DNA from 3 places in the Chryseobacterium sp. CP-77 genome. Region 3 is predicted to be linked to each of the others. Evidence: riboswitches for the same ligand, from Rfam matches in the RefSeq annotation. Region 3 holds a riboswitch; each other region holds the start of a gene.

Region 1 (7,935 bases), 850 kb from region 3:
AAAGTTTTTTATATTTGAATAAGAATATAAAAAGAATTCTGAATTATAAATTCTTACAATGAAAATTACACTCAACAGAATAAACGACGATTTTTTATTTGAATGTACCAATGCTCAGGGAAATTCTATTCTTTTAGATAATACTTCCCAGCCGGGAGCAAAAGGAGTTTCTCCAATGGAAAGTGTACTGATGGCTGTAGCAGGCTGCAGCGGAATTGATGTAGTTTCTATTTTAAAGAAGCAGCGTCAGGAGATCAGAAGCTTTCAGGCAGAGGTAGAAGGAGAGAGAGTACAGGTAGAAGATGCGAAACCTTTTAAATCAATTAATGTTAAATTCCTTCTGGAAGGAGAAATTGATCCTAAAAAAGCATTAAAGGCCGCAGAGCTTTCTTTTGAAAAATACTGTTCCGTATCAAAAACATTAGAACCGAATGTGGAAATCGGATACGAAGTCTTTGTGAACGGAGAAAAAATTTAATCTCTTATATAAAAAAGGAAAAGCCGGATGTTTCATCCGGCTTTTATATTACTCACTACCAATTACTCATTGCTAATTAAAAGGTGAGCCTTGGTTTTATCAGTTTTGCTACAGTGGCTGTCCATCCTGTCTGGTGAGAAGCACCCACACCACGGCCGTTATCACCATGGAAATACTCAAAGAAGGTAATATAATCTCTGAAATGTTCATCATAATTGAACTTTGGATTCCCTCCGTTGAAAGCCCTTTGGCCATGTTCATCCTTTAAAAATATTGAGCAGAGTCTTTTGCTGATATTCTGGGCTACTTCATCAAGGTTTCTTTTATCGCCGCTGCCTGTCGGAAGTTCTACTTTCAGACTGTTTCCATAATAATAATGGAAGCGCTGCAGGCTTTCCACAATCAGGAAATTGATAGGAAACCAGATGGGGCCTCGCCAGTTGCTGTTTCCGCCAAACATCCGGCTGTCACTTTCGGCAGGTGTATAGTAGACCATATTTTCCGTTCCGTGCACAGAAAAGACAAAGGGATTTTCTTCATATACCTTAGACATGGCGCGGATTCCGTAAGAACTCAGGAACTCGTTTTCATCAAGCATTCTGGTCAGAACTTTTGTCAGCCTGTTTTTACGAAGTATGCTCATCAGGTGTTTGCGTCCTTGTCCTTCCTCGTCCCAATGGGAAACGAGTTTGGTAAGCTCCGGTTTATTTTTTAAAATCCACTCCATTCGGGTTCTGAAATTCGGCATCTTTTCCAGTAAGCGGTGGTCTACAATTTCAACAGCAAACATGGGGATCAAACCAACAATACTTCTTAACCTCAAAGAAACACTGTCTCCGTTTCCAAGCTGCAATACATCATAGAAAAATCCATCTTCTTCATTCCAAAGCCCTTTTGTGCCTTCACCAAGATTTTCCATAGCCTCAGCGATGTAAAGATAATGTTCAAAAAACTTGATGGCCATATCTTCATACACCTGGTAATATTGGGCAAGTTCCATCGCAATACGCATCATATTCAATGCATACATGGCCATCCAGCTGGTTCCGTCTGCCTGTTCGAGGTGCTGGCCATCCTTTAAAACCATGTTACGGTCAAAAGCTCCGATATTATCGAGACCCAGGAAACCTCCTCCGAAAATATTTTTTCCGTTTTTATCCTTTCGGTTCACCCACCACGTGAAATTGAGCAGGAGTTTCTGGAATACTTTTTCTAAGAATAATAAATCCGGCTTTCCGTTATTTTTTTCATCAATTTTAAAAACACGGAAACAAGACCATGCGTGCACCGGCGGATTCACATCACTCATATTCCACTCATAGGCAGGAAGCTGTCCATTAGGGTGCATATACCATTCTTTCGTAAGCAGTAACAGCTGCCCCTTGGCAAACTCTGCATCGATGATGGAAAAAGGAACACAGTGAAACGCCAGGTCCCATGTTGCATACCATGGATATTCCCATTTATCAGGCATGGAAATAATATCCTTGTTGTGCAGATGATTCCACTCCGTATTTCTTACATATTCATTGAAATTTCTTGGCGCTTCAAAATTGGGATCACCTTTCAGCCATTTTCCGATATTATAATGATAAAACTGTTTGTTCCAGAGAAGCCCGGCAAAAGCCTGTCTCTGTACATTTCTCTCATCTTCGTTAACGGTATCACTCTGAATCTCCTGATAAAATTCTTCAGCTTCAGCCTGCCGGGTATTGAAAATTTCATCAAAGTTTTCAAAAGGCTCATCGGCTTCATCCGGGCACAATCTGAATTCAAAAACCTTTGATTCTCCGGCTCCGATAAGCTCATCAATCAGAAAAGAAGCCTTTGTTCCTCTTTTTTCGGGATTTACCGTATCCGTTTGATGGATAATATAATTATTAATTCCGTCTTTGAAATAAGTGTTTTCAACTGCAGGAGCTCCGTAAAGCTTAGAAGTATTGGTTTCATTATCACAAAATACACTTTGTGCATTTGAATTTCTGGAATACAGCTTCTTTATCGAAATACTGTCGTGGGCAATATTGATACTTCCGTCATGAGAAACATTAAGTTCTGCCTTATAGGTGTTGTATCCCCATTTCCAGTTATTTCTGAACCATGCTGTAGGTGCCACCACGATAGGTGCCTCATGCTGGCTTCGGTTACAGACTGTCACCCTGGCCAGAATATCATTGTGATCGGCTTTACAATATTCTATGAAAATATCAAAATATTCATCATTATCAAAAATCCCGGTGTCGAAAAGCTCATACTCAGGTTCCTTTTTGCTGCGTTTTCCATTTTCAGCAAGAATGTCATCATAAGGAAACTCATTGATCGGGTATTTATACACCATTTTCATATAGCTATGGGTAGGCGTATTATCCAGGTAATAAAAGATTTCTTTGATGTCTTCCCCATGGTTTCCCTGAGGATTGCTCAGGCCAAAGAACCGTTCTTTTACCATTTTATCTTTCTTGTTCCAGAATGAAAAAGCAAAACATAAAAGTTGCTTTACATCGGAAATTCCGGCAATGCCTTCTTCACCCCAGCGGTAGGCATAGCTTTCGGCATTATTATGATTGGTGAAATTCCAGGCATTCCCGTTCGGGCTATAATCTTCACGTACATTTCCCCACTGCCGGTTGCTTACATAAGGTCCCCAGTTTTTCCATTTGGTATCTTGTAATCTATCTTTTTCGGCGGTCATATGGCATCATTTTTCAATACGAAGTTAGTTTTTTTGAGAAGTAATTCCAATTTTTTTCATCTGAACAATTATTAATATGGTCTTGGAATACTTGTATTTAAGGGCTTTTTTAAATATTAAAATAATTTTTTTTTGAAATTAAAAGAAAAGAACTACCTTTGCACCATTCGTTCATTCAAATATTGAAAATGTTATCAAGAAAGGTTGAGGGATTAGACCCTATGAAACCTTAGCAACCCTTTGCGCAAGCAAAGAAGGTGCTACGTTCTACCAAATAATTTTGGACAGATAACTCACTGAAGTTCTTTTTCAGCCATTTCCTGTGGCATTTTCAATTGTATTAAAATTTAATAGAATTGAAAACAGAACTAAACTATATTAATCTTTCTTATCAAACTCATTCCCAAAAGGAATACCATATCCCGTTGAGCTATCAGCTCTTTGGGAAAGATCTGTTTACAGCCCCTGTTATCTTAATCAACCATGCTCTCACCGGAAACTCAAATGTATCCGGAGAAAAAGGCTGGTGGAAACAGCTGGTAGGGAAAAATCAGATTGTTGATACTGATCGATATACTGTTCTATGTTTTAATATACCCGGAAACGGATACGACGATTTTTTAATTGAAGATTATGAAGACTTTACTCCTTCAGATATCGCTGCGATATTTCTGAAAGGGCTTGAAGTTTTACAGATCAAAAATTTATATGCCATTATAGGAGGCTCTCTGGGAGGAGGGATTGCCTGGGAAATGCTTGCCCAGCAGCCTGATCTTGCTGAGATTTTTATTCCTATTGCCTGCGATTACAGAACGCACGACTGGCTTCATGCACAGTGTCTGGTTCAGAAATTTTTATTAAATGATAAGGAAGAACCATTACAGAAAGCAAGAATTCATGCCATGTTGTGCTACAGAACACCGCAGTCGCTCAATGACAGATTTCAAAACCAATATAACCAGGACAAACAACGCCTGGAATCAGAAGACTGGCTGGTTTATCATGGTAATGCACTAAACGAAAGATTTAGTTTGAAAGCGTACAAATTGATGAATCATCTCTTAATGAATATAAATGCTGCTGATACAGCACTGGAGAACATTCAGGCACGAATGCACATGATCTCCGTAGATACAGATTTATTTTTCCCGGCTTCTGAAATCCGAATGTGTTTTGAAAACTTAAAAGAGAAAAATAAAGATGTTTCTTATCACGAGATCCAATCTATACACGGGCATGATGCCTTCCTAATGGAATATCAACAATTAAATAATATCATTAAAAACATTTTATAGAAGTAATGAAAAATGCTAACGAAATAAAATTTTTGAAGAACAGATCAATCGTCAAATTTGAAGGAGAAGATTTCCTGGGAGAAATCGGGATTGACGGACGAATTTTTAAAGCGCTTACTTTGGCGCGTATCAGTGTAGGAGTAATCTCTCAGCAGGCCATAGAAAACGGAATTTCTATTCTGGTTCATGAAAATGATGCAGAAAAAGCAGTTGCCTGTCTTATTGATGAATTTGAGGCAGAAAGAAAATCAGGAAAAGTTTCTCAGATTTATAGTATCAATAATGTTTCTGTGATTGGTTTTGTAGCAGAAGATTTCAATAAAGTTTTTGCTGAGCTGGCAAGAAATAATGTTTTCCCGTTACTTTTAAATCAGGTGGCAGGAGAAAACAGAGTCAATATCGTAGTGACCTCTTCGCAGGATGAAAAAACAAGAAATATCATAGAATCTGAAATTTTCAAAAAGCCGAAGACCGTTCATCTGGCCATTATTGGTCACGGAAACGTAGGGAAAACCTTGATAGAACAGGTACTTGAATCTGCAGAAGAAATTAAAAAACGTAAAAAAATAGACCTTAAAGTAGTTGCAGTAGCCAACTCAAAGAAAATTGCCTTCAACAAAAAAGGGTTTGATGCCAATTGGGGAGATGAGGTTTTAACAGCAGAAAGACCGTCAAATGTTGAAGAACTGATTAATTTCTCCAACGAGAATCAACTGGAAAATCTGATCGTTGTGGATAACACAGCAAGCAAAGATTTTGTTAAAAACTATCATGCCCTGGCAGAAAACGGTTTCGATCTGGTTTCTTCCAACAAGATTTTCAATACCCTTCCGATAGAAGAATACAGAAAACTAAGATATACGTTGAATAAAAATAACAGACGTTACCTGTATGAAACCAATGTTGGGGCTGGATTACCTTTAATTGATACCATCAAATTACTGCACCTTTCAGGAGAAAATATCACAAGAATCAAAGGCGTATTCTCAGGAACATTGAGTTATGTGTTCAATAATTTTTCTTTGAGAGACGATAAATTTTCAACCATCATCAACGAAGCTTTGGAAAAAGGATACACAGAACCGGATCCGAGAGAAGATTTATCAGGAAATGACGTAGCAAGAAAATTATTGATCCTGGCGAGAGAATTAGACTTAATCAACGAGTTCGGAGATATCAATATCCAAAATCTTGTTCCTGAAAGTTTGCTTGAAGTTTCAAAATCAGAATTCCTTTCAAGACTGGAAGAACTTGATGAAGAATATCAGAAAATAAAAGAAAATCAGGAGCCCGGACATGTATTAAGATATGTGGGAGATCTACACGGAGATTTACAGAAAGATAAAGGTGAACTGGATGTAAAACTGGTTTCTGTTCCTGCAACTTCAGCATTGGGACAACTGAAAGGTTCAGACTCCATCTTTGAAATCTACACAGAAAGCTATGGCGAAAATCCAATCGTGATTATGGGGGCCGGAGCCGGAGCAAAGGTAACAGCAAGAGGAGTATTCGGGGATATTCTAAGAGTAAGTGAAACAAAATAATATTTAATGTAACAATCTAATAATGTACCAGTTTACCAATAATTGGTGTCGTTATTCTGAGCAAAGCGAAGATTTTAATTGGTACATTGTTAGACTGCTATATTGGTAAATTAATTAAAACTATATGGAAAATTTTGAAACATCAGCAATAAGAACCCAGACGGAAAGATCTCAGTTTGATGAGCACTCTACACCATTATATCTTACCTCCAGCTTTATATTTCAGGATGCAGAGGATATGAGAGCAAGCTTTGCAGAAGAAAAGTCTAAGAATTTATACAGCCGTTTCTCTAATCCAAACGTAACCGAGTTTACAGATAAGATTGCTAAAATGGAAGGTGCAGAAGCAGGATATGCCTTTGCAACAGGAATGGCAGCCATCTATTCTACATTTGCGGCGTTATTGAATGCTGGTGATCATATCGTAAGCTGCCAGTCGGTTTTCGGGTCGACACACACTTTGTTTACCAAATATTTCCCGAAATGGAATATTGAAACTTCTTATTTCAAGGCAGAAGATGCAGCAAATGTGGAGCAATACATCAAACCTAATACAAAGATCTTATACCTTGAAACTCCTACCAATCCCGCTATTGAAATTCTGGATCTGGAGTTTTTCGGACAAATTGCAAAAAAGCATAACCTTATTTTCATTGTAGATAACTGTTTTGCAACACCTTATCTTCAGCAGCCTATCAAATATGGTGCAGATATTGTTGTACATTCAGCAACGAAACTAATTGACGGGCAGGGAAGAGTTTTAGGAGGAATAGCAGTAGGAAAAGAAGATCTGATCAGAGAAATTTATCTTTTCGCAAGAAATACAGGACCTGCATTATCTCCTTTCAACGCGTGGGTATTATCAAAAAGTCTGGAAACATTGGCAATTCGTGTAGAAAAGCACTGTGAGAATGCCTTGAAGGTAGCGGAGTTTTTAGAAAGCCATCCTAATGTAGAATTGGTAAAATATCCATTCCTGAAATCCCATCCAAGCTATGAAGTAGCCAAAAAGCAGATGAAGCTCGGGGGAAATATCGTAGCCTTTGAAATAAAAGGAGGAATAGAAGGAGGAAGAAACTTTTTAGATAAGATACAAATGTGTTCATTGTCCGCCAACTTAGGTGATACAAGAACGATCGTTACCCATCCGGCTTCTACAACGCACTCCAAATTGTCAGACGAAGAAAGAAATGAAGTAGGAATTACTGCGGGGCTGGTACGTTGTTCAGTAGGATTGGAAAATGTGGATGATATCATTGCAGATTTAAAACAAGCCTTGGATTAATCCAAATAGCAACTGGTTTTAGCCAAAAAAGATTAAAATGAAAAATTCAGAACAATTATATAAAGCTTTATCCGAAAGAATTTTAATTCTTGACGGAGCGATGGGTACCATGCTTCAGAGATACAAATTCGAAGAAGAAGATTACCGTGGAGAGCGTTTCAAAGACTGGGAACATCCGGTAAAAGGAAATAATGACCTCCTTTCTCTGACACAGCCGCAGGCGATTGAAGAAGTTCACAAGAAATATCTGGAAGCCGGAGCAGACATCATTGAAACCAATACGTTCTCAGGAACTACGATTGCGATGGCAGATTATCATATGGAAGATCTTGTATATGATCTGAATTATGAATCTGCAAAGATTGCAAGAAAAGCCTGTGACGAGTACACCGCAAAAAATCCGGACAAACCGAGATTTGTAGCAGGATCTATCGGACCTACAAACAGAACAGCAAGTTTAAGCCCTGATGTGAATGATCCGGGATACAGAGCCATCACCTTTGAAGAATTGAGAGTAGCTTACAAACAGCAATGTGAAGCTTTGCTGGATGGAGGTTCAGATATTCTTCTGGTAGAAACCATCTTTGATACCTTGAATGCGAAAGCAGCTTTATTTGCGATTGATGAACTGCAGGATGAAA
Region 2 (7,935 bases), 690 kb from region 3:
CAAAATGTTCAGCTGCTTTCTGACAGTAAATTCAAAACAGACCTTACTTATTATTTAAAAACAGACCTTCAGTTTCCTGCAGATTATGGGCTTGGGAGCAGTTCCACCCTGATGAATAACCTTGCGGAATGGGCTGAAATAGATCCTTTTCATCTTAACAGCATCAGTTTGGGAGGCAGTGGATACGATATCGCTGTAGCGAAAGAAAAATCTGCAGTTCTTTTCCAGAGTAAACCGGAGATCAGATATGAGAAAGTAGATTTTAATCCAGCTTTTAAAAATGAACTGATTTTTATCCATTTAAATCAGAAGCAGGATAGTAGGGAAGGAATCAATTTTTACAAATCAAAAAAGAAGTCCCCGGAACTGGTTGATGAATTTTCGGATATCACAAAGAAAATTATGTTATGCGATGAATTGGAAAATTTTTCTGAATTAATGATGATTCATGAGCGGAAAATTGCCGATTTTCTTGAAATTCTCACAGTTAAAGAAAAATTTTTCTCAGATTGCCCTTCATTTGTCAAAAGTTTAGGCGCATGGGGTGGAGATTTTGTGATGAGTGCGAAATTTGGGGACTATAAGAACTATTTTTGGGAGAAAGGTTTTACGACTGTTTTTGAATGGGATGATATAATTGGTTTATAATCAGTATATTACAATCCTGTTTTTTTATTTGCCATTCTGACTTATATCAGTATATTTAAACCACCTTTAACAAATAATTAATATTATTTTTGTTGAAAGCAATAAAGAAATAGAAAATATAAGTAAAATGAAAAACACTAAAATCATCCAGGATTTAGAGAAATTAGGGATTAAAGGAAACTATGAAGTAGTGTATAATCCTTCTTACGAAGAATTATATCAGGCTGAAGTTTCTCCTGAAAATCAGGGGTTTGAGAAAGCTGAGCTTACAGAATCAGGCGCAGTATCAGTAAAAACAGGAATTTTCACAGGTCGTTCACCTAAAGACAGATATATTGTTCAGGATGATGTTACAAGAGATACAATTTTCTGGGATGGTAAAGTAAACTTACCTACAACTGCAGAAATTTTCGGGTCTTGTAAAGAACTAGTGCTGAACCAGCTTGCCGGATCTAAAAAGATCTATGTAGTAGATACATTCTGCGGAACGAATGCGGATACGAGACTTAAAGTAAGATTCATCGTTGAAGTGGCTTGGCAGGCACATTTTGTTACTAATATGTTCATTCGTCCTTCTCACTATGAGCTTGAAAACTTTGGCGAGCCGGATTTCACAGTAATCAACGGATCAAAAACTACCAACCCGAACTGGGAAGCTCAGGGATTAAACTCTGAAAACTTCATCATGTTCAACCTTACTGAAAAACTACAGATCATCGGAGGTACATGGTATGGAGGTGAGATGAAGAAAGGGATGTTCGCTATGATGAACTACTATCTTCCATTAAAAGGGATGGCTTCAATGCACTGTTCTGCAAACGTAGGAGAAAAAGGGGATGTAGCTTTATTCTTTGGTCTTTCAGGAACTGGTAAAACAACTTTATCAGCCGATCCTAAGAGATACCTTATCGGTGACGACGAGCACGGATGGGATAATAACGGAGTATTCAACTATGAAGGCGGATGCTACGCTAAAGTTATCGACTTATCCGCAGAAAAAGAACCGGATATCTTCGCTGCCATCAAGAGAGATGCTCTTCTTGAAAACGTTGTTGTGAACAATGGAGTAGCAGATTATACCGACGGATCTATCACTGAGAACACCAGAGTTTCTTATCCAATCTATCATATCAACAAAATTGTATTGCCTTCTAAAGCAGGTCATGCCAAAAAGATTGTTTACCTTTCAGCAGATGCATTCGGAGTACTTCCTCCGGTTTCTATCCTGAATGAAGATCAGGCTCAATACCACTTCCTTTGCGGTTATACATCAAAATTAGCAGGAACTGAAAGAGGAATTACAGAACCTCAGCCATCTTTCTCTCCAGCATTTGGTGAAGCATTCCTTACCTTACACCCAACAATGTATTCTAAAACATTAATTGGTAAAATGAAGGAACACGGAGCTAAAGCTTATCTGGTTAACACAGGTTGGAATGGTACCGGAAAGAGAATTTCTCTAAAAGATACCAGAGCAATCATTGATGCCATCATTGACGGTTCTATTGATAATGCTCCTAAAACTCAGGTTCCGATCATGAACCTTGAAATTCCTACTGAATTGCCAAACGTTTCTACAGGTATTTTAGATCCTAGAGATACTTATGAAAGTGCTTCAGAATGGGAAGAAAAAGCAAAAGATCTTGCTTCAAGATATATCAAGAATTTTGAGCAGTACTGTGATACTGAAGAAGGTAAGAAGTTAGTTGCTTCAGGACCTCAATTGCAGGAACAAACTATTTAATACTTACCAATCAACATACAAAACGCCTCATCAATGATGAGGCGTTTTTTTATTCATATTTTTTACAGTTTTCAATCAACTCATTCTGTTCATCCAGTTTTAGAACTGTTAATTTGATTGATTCTTCAGTTAGAGATTTTATGATGATAAAGTGCTTTGAAGAAAAATAAGACTCTTCATCCAACATCTTATCTAAATACTTTGGAGTTGTGAAGGTCATCCAATATTTTGCTTTATCAGAAAATGTAATGGTTACTTCTATGACATCAGATTCAATATTTTCTATTGTATCATCTATGTTAATCGAAATTATTTCCGGTTCATTATTTAAACTAAAATAAAATTTCGAATACCATCTCAGCCTTCCTTCATTATTTTGAATCCTTACATTTGCATCATTTATTTCTTTAATAATATAGGATTCTCTTTTTGTTAATTGACTGGAATAGACCCCAACATCCTTACAGTAAATTTTATCATTTATTTTCATAAATTTATCCATAACTAGCTGCGGGAAATTACTAGAATTATTTTAAACTTAATAAAGCCAATCTATACCCATCCATCCCAAAACCAGATAAAACCGCATCCGTATTGGCTGCCGTCACAGATTTCTGTCGGAATTCTTCTCTTTTATAAATGTTACTGATATGTACTTCTACTTTTGGCTTTCGAATATTTTTCAAGCAATCAGCAATAGCGTAAGAATAATGAGTAAAAGCTCCCGGATTAATCACAACGGCATCAAAGTCATCTTCCTGAAGCTTGTTGATAAGCTCTCCTTCAATATTTGACTGATAATATTTTAATTCATGAGATTGAAACTCGGATTTTAAAATTTCCAAATAATTTTCCATAGAAACATTTCCATAGATTTCAGGTTCTCTTGTGCCCAACAGATTGAGGTTAGGGCCATTGATGATTAAAACTTTCATTCTATAAAATTAAAAAGTTTTTTTAATTAATTACATAAAAATTAAGTGATGCTGAATTTTTATTCCATTGAATTATTGATAATGATATTTGTCATGTGTGAAAAAATGATAACAGTCGCAACTCCTTATTGTTATGGCTTTTATTAAAATTTTATGTTAATTGTTAAAATATTATCATGAAAAAAATATAAGTCTACTTGTTTTGTAGACTAAAAGTTTTTAGCTTTGCAACCATATTTCGATCGGCTTATAAAGAAAGATGGAGGGAACTGACCCTGTGAAGTCTTGACAACCTACCCGTGGGCAAGGTGTTACATTCAGCCTTTTAAGGAAAAATAAGCATTTGGTTTATCGTATTTATCGATGCCCTTTGCTGACTTTTCTGCAAAGGGCAAAATTTTAATATATGGTAAATAAAATTGATTATGATTAGTAAAAAATTATTTAGTGCCCAAGTATGGATTCCTCCGGTTGCTGCTTTCTTTCTGGGAGTCACCAGTGTAAATGCACAGAATTCCAGACTGAAAAAAGATAGTCTTCATGAAAAGGAGCTTGATGAAGTAGTTGTGGTAGCTTACGGAAAAGCAAAAAGAAACAGCTATACCGGTTCTGTAGCCACCATTTCCAGTGATAAAATCAATAACAGACCTGTCACCAATATTACCAAAGCATTGGAAGGGCAGGTTGCAGGGATTCAGACTACCAGTGCCTCAGGGCAGCCGGGTGCGGTTTCTACTATCAGAATCAGAGGAATTGGTTCCATCAGTGCTTCCAGTGATCCTTTATATGTAGTGGATGGAATTCCTTTTGACGGAAATATTAACTCTATCAGCCCAAGTGATATTGAATCCATCAGTGTTTTGAAAGACGCTACAGCAAGTGCTTTGTATGGTTCAAGAGGGGCAAACGGAATTATCATCATCACTACAAAATCAGGAAAAAAAGGAGAAGCAAAAGTTAATTTTAATATCAGCCAGGGATTCTCAGGAAGAGCTGTCAAAGATTATGAACAGGTAAACACAGATCAGTACTTTCAATTATATTGGGAAGCGTTGAGAAACGGATATCAGTCCGGTAAAGTTTCTTCTCAGCAGGCTGCTCAGATGGCAACAGATAATCTTGTTTCTACTCTTGGAATTAATCCATATGGAACTGTTTATCCAAAACCTGTAGGAACAGATGGAAAACTATTGCCTGGTGCTTCACCACTCTGGAATGATGACTGGAGAGATATTTTACAGAGAGTGGCCTCAAGAAACCAGGTGGATCTTGATATCAGCGGAGGAAGTGAGAAAAGTAATTACTTCTTTTCCCTTGGTTATCTGGATGACAAAGGCATGGCCATTGAGTCTGGTTTTAAGAGATATAATACCAGGCTTAAAATTAATTCCGAAGTTAAAAAATGGCTGAATGTTGGAGTCAACTTAAGCTATACGAACAGTATTCAGCAGGCGCCTACTTCTTCGGATTCAAAAGTGAGCAATATCATCAATGCCGCAAGGTTTATTCCTTCATTCTATCCTTATTATGAAAGAAATGCTGACGGAACTTACGTTTTAGATGCCGACGGAAATCCAATTTATGATTTTGGAAAATACAGGCCAACGAATGCGCTTCAAAACCAAAATGCTGCAGCAACTTTGCCTTTAGATAAAAACGAAAATAAAGAAGATAACTTTTCAGGGAAAGGATTCATGGAATTCACCTTCTTGCCGGAGTTAAAATTCAAGACAAGCTTCTCTGTTGATCTGGTGAATTATAACGGACATTATTATTCAAATCCATTACTTGGGCAAGGTGCGGAAATTGGAGGTTCAGTGACGAAGACCAATACCAGAACACTTTCCTATACAACCAGCAATATTCTGACGTATGATAAAAAGTTTGGAAAGCATCATGTTAATGCATTAGCAGGACATGAATTCTACAAATACGATTATCAGACGATTTCAGGAACGAGAAGTCAGTTTTCACTGCCTTATTACTATGAGCCGGATGCTGCTTCTCTGCTGGGAAGTTTCAGTGGAAACAGTAATAAATTAAGCTTATTGAGTTTCCTTGGAAAAGTAGAGTATGACTACAATAATACTTACTTCTTATCTGCATCGGGAAGAGCAGACAGTTCTTCAAGATTTGCGAAAGATAACAGGTGGGGAAGATTCTGGTCAGTAGGAGGTTCATGGAAAATTTCGAACGAGGAATTTATTAAAAGCCTGAATGTTTTCAATCAGTTAACACTGCGTGCCAGTTACGGAGGTCAGGGGAATGATAAATTACTTAGACCCAACGGACAGCCGCTTTATTATGCGTATCAGGAGTTATACAGGTTTATCAGCCTTGGTGGAGAACCGGGAACAACATTGGAGAAAACGTCTACCAATAATGTAAAGTGGGAAACCAACCTTAATTTAAACGTAGGATTGGAATTCGCTATTTTGAATAACAGAGTTAAAGGAAATATTGAATACTTCAAAAGAAAAAGCCAGGATCTTCTGTTTAACATGCCAGTGGCACCATCATTGGGAATCAGTGATTATCCTGCTAATATCGGAACGATTCAGAATACAGGATTTGAATTTTCATTATTTACAACACCGGTTAAGAATGATAATTTCCAGTGGAATGTAGATGTGAACTTAAGTACTTTAAACAATAAAGTCACAAAATTACCTGGCGGTTCTCTTGTGGTAGGAACCAAGCTGTTAACGGTAGGTGGTTCTGTGTACGATTTCTTTATTCCTGAATGGGTTGGAGTAGATCCAAGCAATGGAAAGCCATTGTGGAAAACAGTTTCTACTGATGCCAGCGGAAACTCAGTGGAAGGAACAACCTCAGAATATTCAAAAGCAACAAAACTATTACAGGGTTCTGCATTGCCTAAACTGACAGGAGGAATCAGTACAAGCATTACCTATAAGAATTTTGACTTTTCAGGATTACTGACATTCAAAATCGGGGGTAAAATTTTAGATACAGATTATACTTCCATCATGCATAACGGAAGTGCGGGAGGACGTGCGTGGAGTACCGAAATGTTGAACAGATGGACACCGGATAATCCATATACAGATGTTCCCGCATTGAGCACAACAACGAATAACTGGACATCAACGTCTTCAAGATTCCTGTATTCCGGTACTTATGCAAGACTTAAAAATGTAAGCTTAGGATATACACTCCCTGAAGATTATTTTGAGAAAATAGGATTGAAAAAATTCAGAATTTATATCCAGGCAGAAAACCTTCTCACATTCTATAAACATAAAGGAATGGATCCTGAACAGGCTTTGGACGGAACCACGTATTATAGATATCCTGCCATGAGAACAATTACTTTTGGACTTCAGGCAACGCTTTAACCTTTTAAAATTGAAACAATGAAAAAATTAAAATATATATCGTTTGCTCTTATCGGATTTTTGTCGTTGGCAAGCTGCGAAAGCGAGCTGGATACAGCTCCTACTGATCAGGCCAGTAGTGTAGAAGTTTTCAAAACAGCCGAAAGTGCTGAGACGGTAGTGAACGGTACCTGGGCAAAATTTAATAATGATGGAACAACCTATGCCAATATCGGGTATTCCACTGTGTTGAGAGCCAGTGATGCCATGGGAAGTGATGTAGCAGTATTGACGAATAAATATGGTTTCGCTTCTACCTATGCCTTTACAGAAATGGTGAACAGTACAGCAAGCCGTCCGCTGTTTATCTGGACTATGTTGTATTCCACCATCAATAATATGAATAATGTGATTACAAGAATTGATGGAACGGAAGGCAGCCAGGAGAAAAAGGATCAGGTGAAAGGCCAGGCAAAGGCATTACGTGCTTTCTGTTACCTGAATCTGGCGAGTTTTTACCAGTTCAGCTATCTTAAAGACAAATCAGCGTTGACAGCCCCGATTTATACAGAACCTTCCACAACAAGCACAGTAGGGAAGAAGAGAGCAAGCCTTGAAGAAATTTATACTTTGATTAAAAGTGATCTTACCGACGCCGATAACCTGTTGAAAAATTATACAAGAAATAATAAGGATAAGATCAACCGTTCTGTGGTAAACGGACTTTTAGCAAGAACTTACCTGAATACAGGAGAATGGAGCAAAGCTTCAGCATCAGCAAAAATCGCAAGGGAAGGATTTTCTCTAATGGCTCCGGAGAAATATAAAGATGGCTTTAATGATATCAACAACGCAGAATGGATCTGGGGACATGCACAGACCCAGGAACAGTCTGATGAAAGTTATGCCTTCCATTATCTGGATGTATCTTCCTCAGGAAGTTATTATTACAGCTTTATGGCAGATCCTTATTTTAAAGACCTTTTTGATACTAATGATATCAGATATCAATTATTTTCATGGGACGGGCAGAAAGGAAGAGAAGGATTGCTGAGGTATGCCAAGTTTAAATTTAAACCTACCCTTATTGCAGATATTGTTTATATGAGAGCTGCGGAAATGTACCTGATCGAAGCGGAAGCGGAAGCAAGAAGCGGAAATGTTTCTCAGGCGGTAACCGTACTGAACCAGTTGAAATCTGCCAGAAATGCTAATATTTATTCTGGATCATTGTCACAGAATGCAGTAGTAGATGCAGTTCTGATTGAAA
Region 3 (7,935 bases):
AATCAATGCTATAGAACTGCTTCCGATCATGGAATTTGACGGAAATCTTTCCTGGGGATATAATACTTCTTTCCATTATGCATTGGACAAAGCCTACGGTACTCCCGAAAAATTCAAAGAATTTGTAGATGTATGCCACCAGAATGGAATTGCAGTCATTCTGGATGTCGCATTTAATCATGCTACAGGACGTTCACCTCTGGTAAGACTCTGGAATATTGATCCGGATGGTGATGGCTATGGAAATGTTGCAGCCAACAACCCTTACTTTAATCAGGTTCCGAAACATTCATACAATGTATTTAACGATTTTAACCATACCAGCCTTTCAACGCAATATTACGTTGAAAGATGTCTTGAGCAATGGCTGACTGAATATCACATAGACGGTTTCCGCTGGGATTTAACCAAAGGATTTACGCAAAGCTGTTCCGAAAATGATGAAGCCTGTACCAATGCCTATCAGCAGGACAGAGTAGACATCATGAAACATTATGCAGACAGACAATGGGCTATTGATCCGAATTCTTACATGATCTTCGAACACCTTGGAACTGATGCAGAAGAACAGCAATGGGCGAATTACAGAATAGCAGAAGGAAAAGGTGTTATGCTTTGGAATAAACAGACAGATCCTTACAATCAGAATACGATGGGATATAAGGAAAACAGCAATTACGACCGAATGAACCACAGTCTTCACGGATTTACCAATATGAGTGGCGTAGGGTACGGAGAAAGCCACGATGAAGAAAGGCTTATGTTTAAAAACCTTGCATATGGTGCAGTGAACGGAAACTATGATGTAAAAAACCTGAATACCGCTCTTGAAAGAATGAAAACTTTCGGGGCAACGTTCTTTACTATTCCTGGTCCGAAAATGATCTGGCAGTTTGGAGAATTAGGATATGAATTCAGCATCAACAGATGTGCAAACGGTACGATAGACAGCGGATGCAGAACCGATGAGAAACCTGTTGCATTTACGCTGGGATATGATACTGATGTGAATAGAAAAGCAGTCTACGATACATGGGCTAAAATCATCAATATCAGAAATACCTATCCGGTTTTTAAATCTAAAACCTATACTATAGAATCCAACAATCTTACGAACGATCCCAATGGCCTGATCACAAGAATTTATGTGTATGATGCCTCTATTACCACAGGAATAAAGAATGTTGTCGTATTGGCCAATTACACGACTTCTACACAGAATGTAGTGCCTTATTTCCCTTACACAGGTCAATGGCAGAATCTGATGGACAACAGTATTTCGAATATAGTTTCCACAACGGCTCCGATCACTTTACAGCCCGGAGAATTCAGAATCTTTGGAAATTATGCAGGTGCGTTGTCTACTGTAGATACCAATGCAGCCAATAAACTATCCCTTCAGATTGCAGATAATCCTGTCCGAAATGGAATCGCCAAACTGGTTTTCAATAAAGCAAAAAATGGGGAAATTTCAATTTTTGATATGACTGGCAAAAGAATGGATTCTTTCAAACTGGATAAAGAAAATGGCATCTATGAAGCGAAAATCAGTTATCCGGCAGGAACTTATCTGGTACAGTTGAAATCAGAGACAGGAATAGCCATTCAAAAGATGATTATTAAATAAAACAAAAGATGAAGTTGCCTAGACTTATAAAAAATATTGAATATCTTAAAAACCATTAAGAAGGTTAAGAAATAAAGTATAGTTAAGGTTAATCATTCTGATTTTTAAGCTTCTTTTACTCCTCTTAAACCCTTATTAAATCTTAATGGTTCAAAAATAAAAAGTTTAAACAAGTTCCATACAAAATAAAAGGCAAATTTGCGGATCAGCAGATTTGCCTTTTTTTGTAAGTTCAGAAAAATAGTCTACTTTTGCAGTAGATTTATCAAGAAAGGTGGAGGGATTTGGCCCGGTGAAACCTTAGCAACCTGCACAATTCCAGCGTGTAAAGGTGCTAATTCCAACCCTTTGGGAGAGATAATTGAAGTCAATACTCTATATGAATTCCATTTCTTGAAGTCTTGTGTATCTGCGGAAAGATCCGTCAGATTGGTAGTATTAATTGGCAAGAACAAAAATGAAAAAATTAAGCACAGCTGTACTATTGCTTGGAGCAATTCTGGTAGCTGCTCAGGAAAGTGAGGAAAAAGGAAAACAGATCGAAGATATCATCATCGTCGGAAACCGTAATGTTAAAAGAACAAAACTGGAGACGCCGGTTCCTGTAGATGTTATCAATATCGATAAAATCCAGAGAAGCGCTCCGCAAATGACCGCTCAGGATCTGCTGAATTACGTGATTCCGTCGTTTAATGCGGTGAGGCAGTCTGCTTCTGATGGCACAGAGCATATTGATCCCGTAACATTAAGAGGAATGGGCCCCGATCAGGTTCTCGTACTGCTTAACGGAAAAAGAAGACATACTACTTCATTGGTCAATTATCAGAATACCGTAGGAAATGGTTCTGTAGGAACAGATTTGAGTACCATTCCCGTAATTGCTATTGACAGAATAGAAGTGTTACGAGACGGAGCTGCTGCACAATATGGATCTGATGCTATTGCCGGAGTGATCAACATTATTCTTAAGAAAAATGCCGGAGCTTCAGCAAGTCTTACTTACGGATTAAGCGGAAGAAATGATGGAGATACTTACCAGGCAGGAGTCAACTATGGTGCTTCATTAGGAAAAAAAGACGGTTATATCAATCTATCCCTGCAATTAAGCCACAGAGGAAAAACCACAAGAACTCAAAATCACGATCTGGATATTTTCGGAGATAATTTTGCGTATGAATTTGCAGGTGACGCTGAAGCTGTAAAAGCAGCCAGAGCTGCGGATGATGCCGAAATTGAAAAAAGAGGGTTGACCCGTGATGATTTTAATTTTCAGATCGGAGATGCCCAGATCAGACAGGGACAGTTGTTTTTCAATTCAGAATACCCTTTTAATGATCATTTTAAACTCTATTCTTTCGGAGGTTTCAGTATTAAAGAAGGAGAAGGGTTTGGTTTCAGAAGACTGCCAAGCGAAAAGTCTAATGTGGTTTCATCCATTTATCCGAACGGTTTTCAGGCGGTTCTTGGGTCTCAGGTATATGATGTTTCCTATGCTGTAGGTGCAAAATATAATGTTAACAACTGGCTATTTGACCTGAGTAATACGTTCGGGAGCAATACCTTCAATTATAAGGTAAGCAACACCAATAATGCTTCTCTGGGTGCAAAATCACCCACAAGTTTTTATGCAGGTGCCCATAGTTTTCTGCAGAATACCATTAATCTTGATGTTTCCAAAAATATAAACCGTTTCAATATTGCGTTCGGTGGTGAGTTCAGGTTTGAACAATACCAGATCAAAGCTGGTGATGAAGCTTCTTATACCCAATATGATATCAATGGAAATGTGGCCACTGAAGGATCTACAGTACTTGGAGCAGGCGGATCTCAATCCTTTATCGGATTTTCTCCCAACAATGCCTTGAAGAAAGACAGGCATTCCACCGCAATATATGCAGATGTTTCCTATGATTTGGATAAAAAACTGAATATTGATGCTGCTGCCAGGTTTGAAAATTATTCAGATTTCGGAAATACCTTGAATGGAAAACTCGCTGTACGATATGAGTTTGTAAAAAACTATGCAGTAAGAGCCGCTGTTGGGACAGGATTCAGAGCACCATCATTGCAACAGCAATATTTTAATAATTCCTATGCGGATATTTCTACTTCCGGTTCAAAGATTGTTACCAAAGGAATATTCAGCAACGATAGCGAAGCTGCCAGAATTCTTGGATTTGATAAACTTAAACAGGAAACTTCTGTCAATGCAAGTGCCGGATTGACGTTAAAACCATTAAAAGGACTGTTCATTACAATAGATGGCTATTTTATTAAAGTAAAAGACAGAATAGTTATTACAGGTAATATTACAGATCCAAGACTATCAAATCCTGCTGTAGTTGGGCATGGAAATGAGGTAGAAAGCGGAAGATTCTTCGCTAATGCTATTGATACAGAAACGAAAGGTGTGGATGTAGTGGTTTCCTATGACTGGATTCTTGGGAACGGAAAATTAAATATGAATCTTGCCGGAAACTATACGGAAACAAAAATCACAGATTTTCATTTTCCTGAAAACTTAGGAACGCCTCAGGATCAGTTTTTTGGTCCCGATCAGATCAATATCATTGAAACACTGTCTCCAAAAACAAAAGCTTCATTAGGATTAAATTATGGAATCGGAAAATTCAGTTTTCTCGTAAGAAATACCTATTTTGGTAAGGTAATAAGAGATGGTTATCCGTTTGGAGACGTGCAGGAATTCTCACCAAAAGTAGTGACAGACATCAGCGTAGGGTATGATATCAGCAAAAGTATCAATTTTACAGTAGGAGCCAACAATATATTTGATGTCTTTCCGGACCGCCAGATTTATAAAAATTCATATTATGGAGTATTCAAATATGCGCCTGTACAGATGGGAACGCTGGGGAATTATTTCTTCGGAAGGCTTAATTTTAATTTTTAATCATTAAATGAGTACTGCCTCACATCAGATTGGCTGGAAAACAGCCGCAGCCATTGTCGTTTCCAATATGATCGGAACAGGGATTTTTACCACCCTGGGATTTCAGCTTTCCGATATTACCAATACCTACAGTATTTTCCTGCTATGGAGCATCGGAGGGGTTCTCGCTTTGTTCGGGGCATTTTGCTACGCAGAATTGGGCTCCCATTTTAAAGGGAACGGAGGCGATTTTATTTATCTTAAAGAAACCTATCATCCGATTTTCGGATATCTCATAAGCTGGATTTCGCTCATCATAGGATTTTCCTCTCCCGTAGCGCTGGCAGCATTGGCTATGTCGAAATATCTTTCTGTATTTGAGTATTCTTTTGGAAACGGATTTGCCATAGCCGCGATATTCCTGGTAGCAATTGCCTTATCATTCAGCCTGAAAACATCCAGCAGGTTTCACAACTTTTTTACCTTCATTAAGATCGCTTTTATTATTGTACTGGTTATTCTTGGAGTAGGAATTTCAAATTCACCCCAGATCGGTAACAGCCTTAATTTCAGTGACAGCTGGCAGAATGAGATCATGCTTCCTGCCTTTGCTACCTCTCTGGTATTTGTTACCTATTCCTACACAGGCTGGAATTCAGCTTCCTATATTGCCGGAGAAATAAAGGATGTGCAGAAAAATCTTCCGAAATCCTTGATTATAGGAACTGTTTTTGTGACGGTAAGCTATATTCTGGTGAATTATATTATGCTGAAACATGCTCCTGTAAATCAGCTGGCAGGAAAAGAAGATGTGATGGGAGAAGCAGCAGTCAATATGCTTGGACCGGCTTTTGGAAAAATTGTTAATATTTTTATAGCCCTGCAGCTGATTGCAACCATAAGCGGATACTTGTGGGTTGGCTCAAGACTGACACAGGCTTTTGCAAAACATACCCACATCTGGAAACCATTATCAGCTGGAAATGCAAAAGGAATTCCGGTAAGAGCTATTTTTGCCCATGCTGTGATTGCTGCTATTATTATTTTAACGGGTAGCTTTAAAGAAATTTTTGTCTATACAGCTTTTATACTACAGCTTTTTGCAAGTCTTGCGATCTCGACGGTATTCTTTCTGAAGAAAAAAGACAGGAAGATCTTTAAGTCGAATGCTTTCCATATTTTTCCGGCTGTTTTTCTGCTGTTCAGTATCTATATTCTCTATTTTACATTCATTCATAACCCTAAAGAAAGCCTCATAGGATTAGGAATTATTGCAGTAGGAATTGTTTTATACATAATAGACAGAAGACTTTCTAAAAGATCTTAGAGCCTGATTTCAATATCATAAACATTTTTACAATTCGGCTTTTTTACCTTTTTGACTCTTTATCCCTAATGCTCAAAAATTTATGATGATGAGGAATTTTAATTTTGAATTAATAATCCTTATCTTTGCACCCACAAAATTTCTACAATGTCTAAATCATTAATTCCAAAATTAGAAGCTATAAAACAAAGATATAATGAGGTTGCAGACCTTATTATACAGCCTGATGTCATTTCAGACCAAAAAAGATATTCTTCTTTGAACAAAGAATATAGTGATTTGGGAAAAATTGTAAGAGTTTATGATCAGTACAAGGGCGCTTTGGACAGTATCGCAGAATCTGAAGAAATTATCGCAGATGGTTCAGACAGAGACCTGGTAGATCTGGCTAAAGAAGAAAAATTGGAAGCCCAGGCTAAACTTCCCGGATTGGAAGAAGAGCTGAAAGTATTGCTGATTCCTAAAGATCCTGCAGATGACAAAAACGTTATCGTGGAACTACGTGCCGGAACCGGAGGTGATGAAGCCGCTATTTTCGTGGAAGATATCTACAGAATGTATACCATGTATTTCAAAACAAAAGGATGGAGACATGAAGTGACAGATTCTAATGAAGCAGCGAAAGGATACAAGGAATTGATCATGAAAGTGGAAGGAGAAGGTGTTTACGGAATCATGAAGTTTGAATCCGGAGTTCACCGTGTACAGCGTGTACCTGAAACAGAATCTCAGGGAAGAGTACACACTTCTGCCATTACAGTGGCAGTTCTTCCGGAAGCTGAAGAAGTAGATTTTGAACTGAATCCTGCAGATATTGAAATGCAGACTTCCCGTTCAGGTGGTGCCGGAGGTCAGAACGTAAACAAGGTTGAAACGAAAGTTCAGCTTACCCACAAGCCTTCAGGACTTGTTGTGGTTTGTCAGCAGGCTCGTTCTCAGCTTGCTAACCGTGAGCTGGCGATGGAAATGCTAAGAACAAAACTATACGATATTGAATTACAGAAAGTACAGGGAGATATCGCTGCACAACGTAAATCTATGGTTTCTACCGGTGACCGTTCTGCAAAAATTAAAACGTACAATTATCCGCAAGGTAGAGTTACAGATCACAGAATCAACAAGTCTATGTACAACCTTGATGCTTACATGAATGGCGATATTTCTGAAATGATTGATGCCGTAATCATGGCAGAAAATGCAGAAAAGATGAAAGGAGAAGAAGAAAATTACTAAAAAATCGAAATAATTAAAATACAGCCTCTGATTTTTCAGGGGCTTTTTTACATACTAAATACAATTTAAACTATGAAAAACTACAAAATTATTTTCCTGCTGTTGCTTTCCGTGATGGGACAGCAGCTGATGGCTCAGACAGAAGTGAAGAAACCCAAAGAAGCCTTTGAACTCTTTTTCGGAACTTTTGTGAATAATGATGAAACAGCTTTGAACAAACTGAACGATTATCTAAGACCTACTGTAGAAGGTCAGAATGCGTATCAGGTAGATTTTAAGGAAACTTCAAAAGAAATGATAAATGGCAGCGTAGAGAGCTTTCTGGCTGCTTTCCCTAAAGCCACGGCTTCAGCATGCAAAAAAGAGGCGGAAGAGTATTTTATCGCAATGTTTGGGAATTTTAAAAAAGGAAAACTGACTGTTAAAAATGTAAAAGTGGTCCCGAATGAATATGTTAAAGACGAAAAAATTGCAGAAATAAGTTATTCCGTAAGCTTTCTGGTTCCCTCGAAATTAACTTCCGGACCAAAAGGCGATCTGAGTAAAATAAAAGCAGAAGAACTGAAAAAATATCTGGTTCAGGCAGCGCAGGATTTCAAAAATGCTGATAAAACGGTAACAGCTGATCAGAGTTTTAATCTTTACGAAATGAAAGTAGGAGACAAAATATATTACTGGAACGGAAGCCCGGATGAGATTGTTTCCAACCTTACCGATTTTTATTTTGAAAGCTTCGGAGCCAATGAATAACCGATTATAAAGTATAGAAAGTCCCAATACAATGGGGCTTTTTTTATTTCACATACTTTACGTATTTTTGAGACAAACCGATCAGTATGAATTTTAAGCCTATATTGT

The links. Region 3 has a riboswitch for S-adenosylmethionine ahead of V0410_RS14265 (TonB-dependent receptor plug domain-containing protein). Riboswitches for the same ligand answer to the same signal wherever they lie in the genome.
Region 1: it holds a riboswitch for S-adenosylmethionine, as region 3 does, so the genes downstream of both, V0410_RS18195 (alpha/beta fold hydrolase) here and V0410_RS14265 (TonB-dependent receptor plug domain-containing protein) in region 3, are expected to answer to the same signal.
Region 2: it holds a riboswitch for S-adenosylmethionine, as region 3 does, so the genes downstream of both, V0410_RS17385 (SusC/RagA family TonB-linked outer membrane protein) here and V0410_RS14265 (TonB-dependent receptor plug domain-containing protein) in region 3, are expected to answer to the same signal.

What each region holds. Positions count from the first base shown of each region.
Region 1 covers NZ_CP143637.1:4,060,794-4,068,728, forward strand. The annotation lists gene V0410_RS18185 (OsmC family protein) at 59-478, shown strand; gene V0410_RS18190 (MGH1-like glycoside hydrolase domain-containing protein) at 555-3,170, opposite strand; SAM riboswitch class I at 3,359-3,465, shown strand; gene V0410_RS18195 (alpha/beta fold hydrolase) at 3,527-4,465, shown strand; gene V0410_RS18200 (ACT domain-containing protein) at 4,471-6,009, shown strand; gene V0410_RS18205 (O-succinylhomoserine sulfhydrylase) at 6,134-7,294, shown strand; gene V0410_RS18210 (homocysteine S-methyltransferase family protein) at 7,332-7,935, shown strand, end outside.
Region 2 covers NZ_CP143637.1:3,898,772-3,906,706, forward strand. The annotation lists gene V0410_RS17365 (GYDIA family GHMP kinase) at 1-648, shown strand, start outside; gene pckA (phosphoenolpyruvate carboxykinase (ATP)) at 776-2,392, shown strand; gene V0410_RS17375 (hypothetical protein) at 2,442-2,882, opposite strand; gene aroQ (type II 3-dehydroquinate dehydratase) at 2,920-3,327, opposite strand; SAM riboswitch class I at 3,572-3,669, shown strand; gene V0410_RS17385 (SusC/RagA family TonB-linked outer membrane protein) at 3,753-6,686, shown strand; gene V0410_RS17390 (RagB/SusD family nutrient uptake outer membrane protein) at 6,705-7,935, shown strand, end outside.
Region 3 covers NZ_CP143637.1:3,208,885-3,216,819, reverse strand. The annotation lists gene V0410_RS14270 (alpha-amylase family glycosyl hydrolase) at 1-1,627, shown strand, start outside; SAM riboswitch class I at 1,887-1,991, shown strand; gene V0410_RS14265 (TonB-dependent receptor plug domain-containing protein) at 2,085-4,538, shown strand; gene V0410_RS14260 (APC family permease) at 4,546-5,844, shown strand; gene prfA (peptide chain release factor 1) at 5,992-7,077, shown strand; gene V0410_RS14250 (hypothetical protein) at 7,150-7,827, shown strand; gene V0410_RS14245 (prolyl oligopeptidase family serine peptidase) at 7,914-7,935, shown strand, end outside.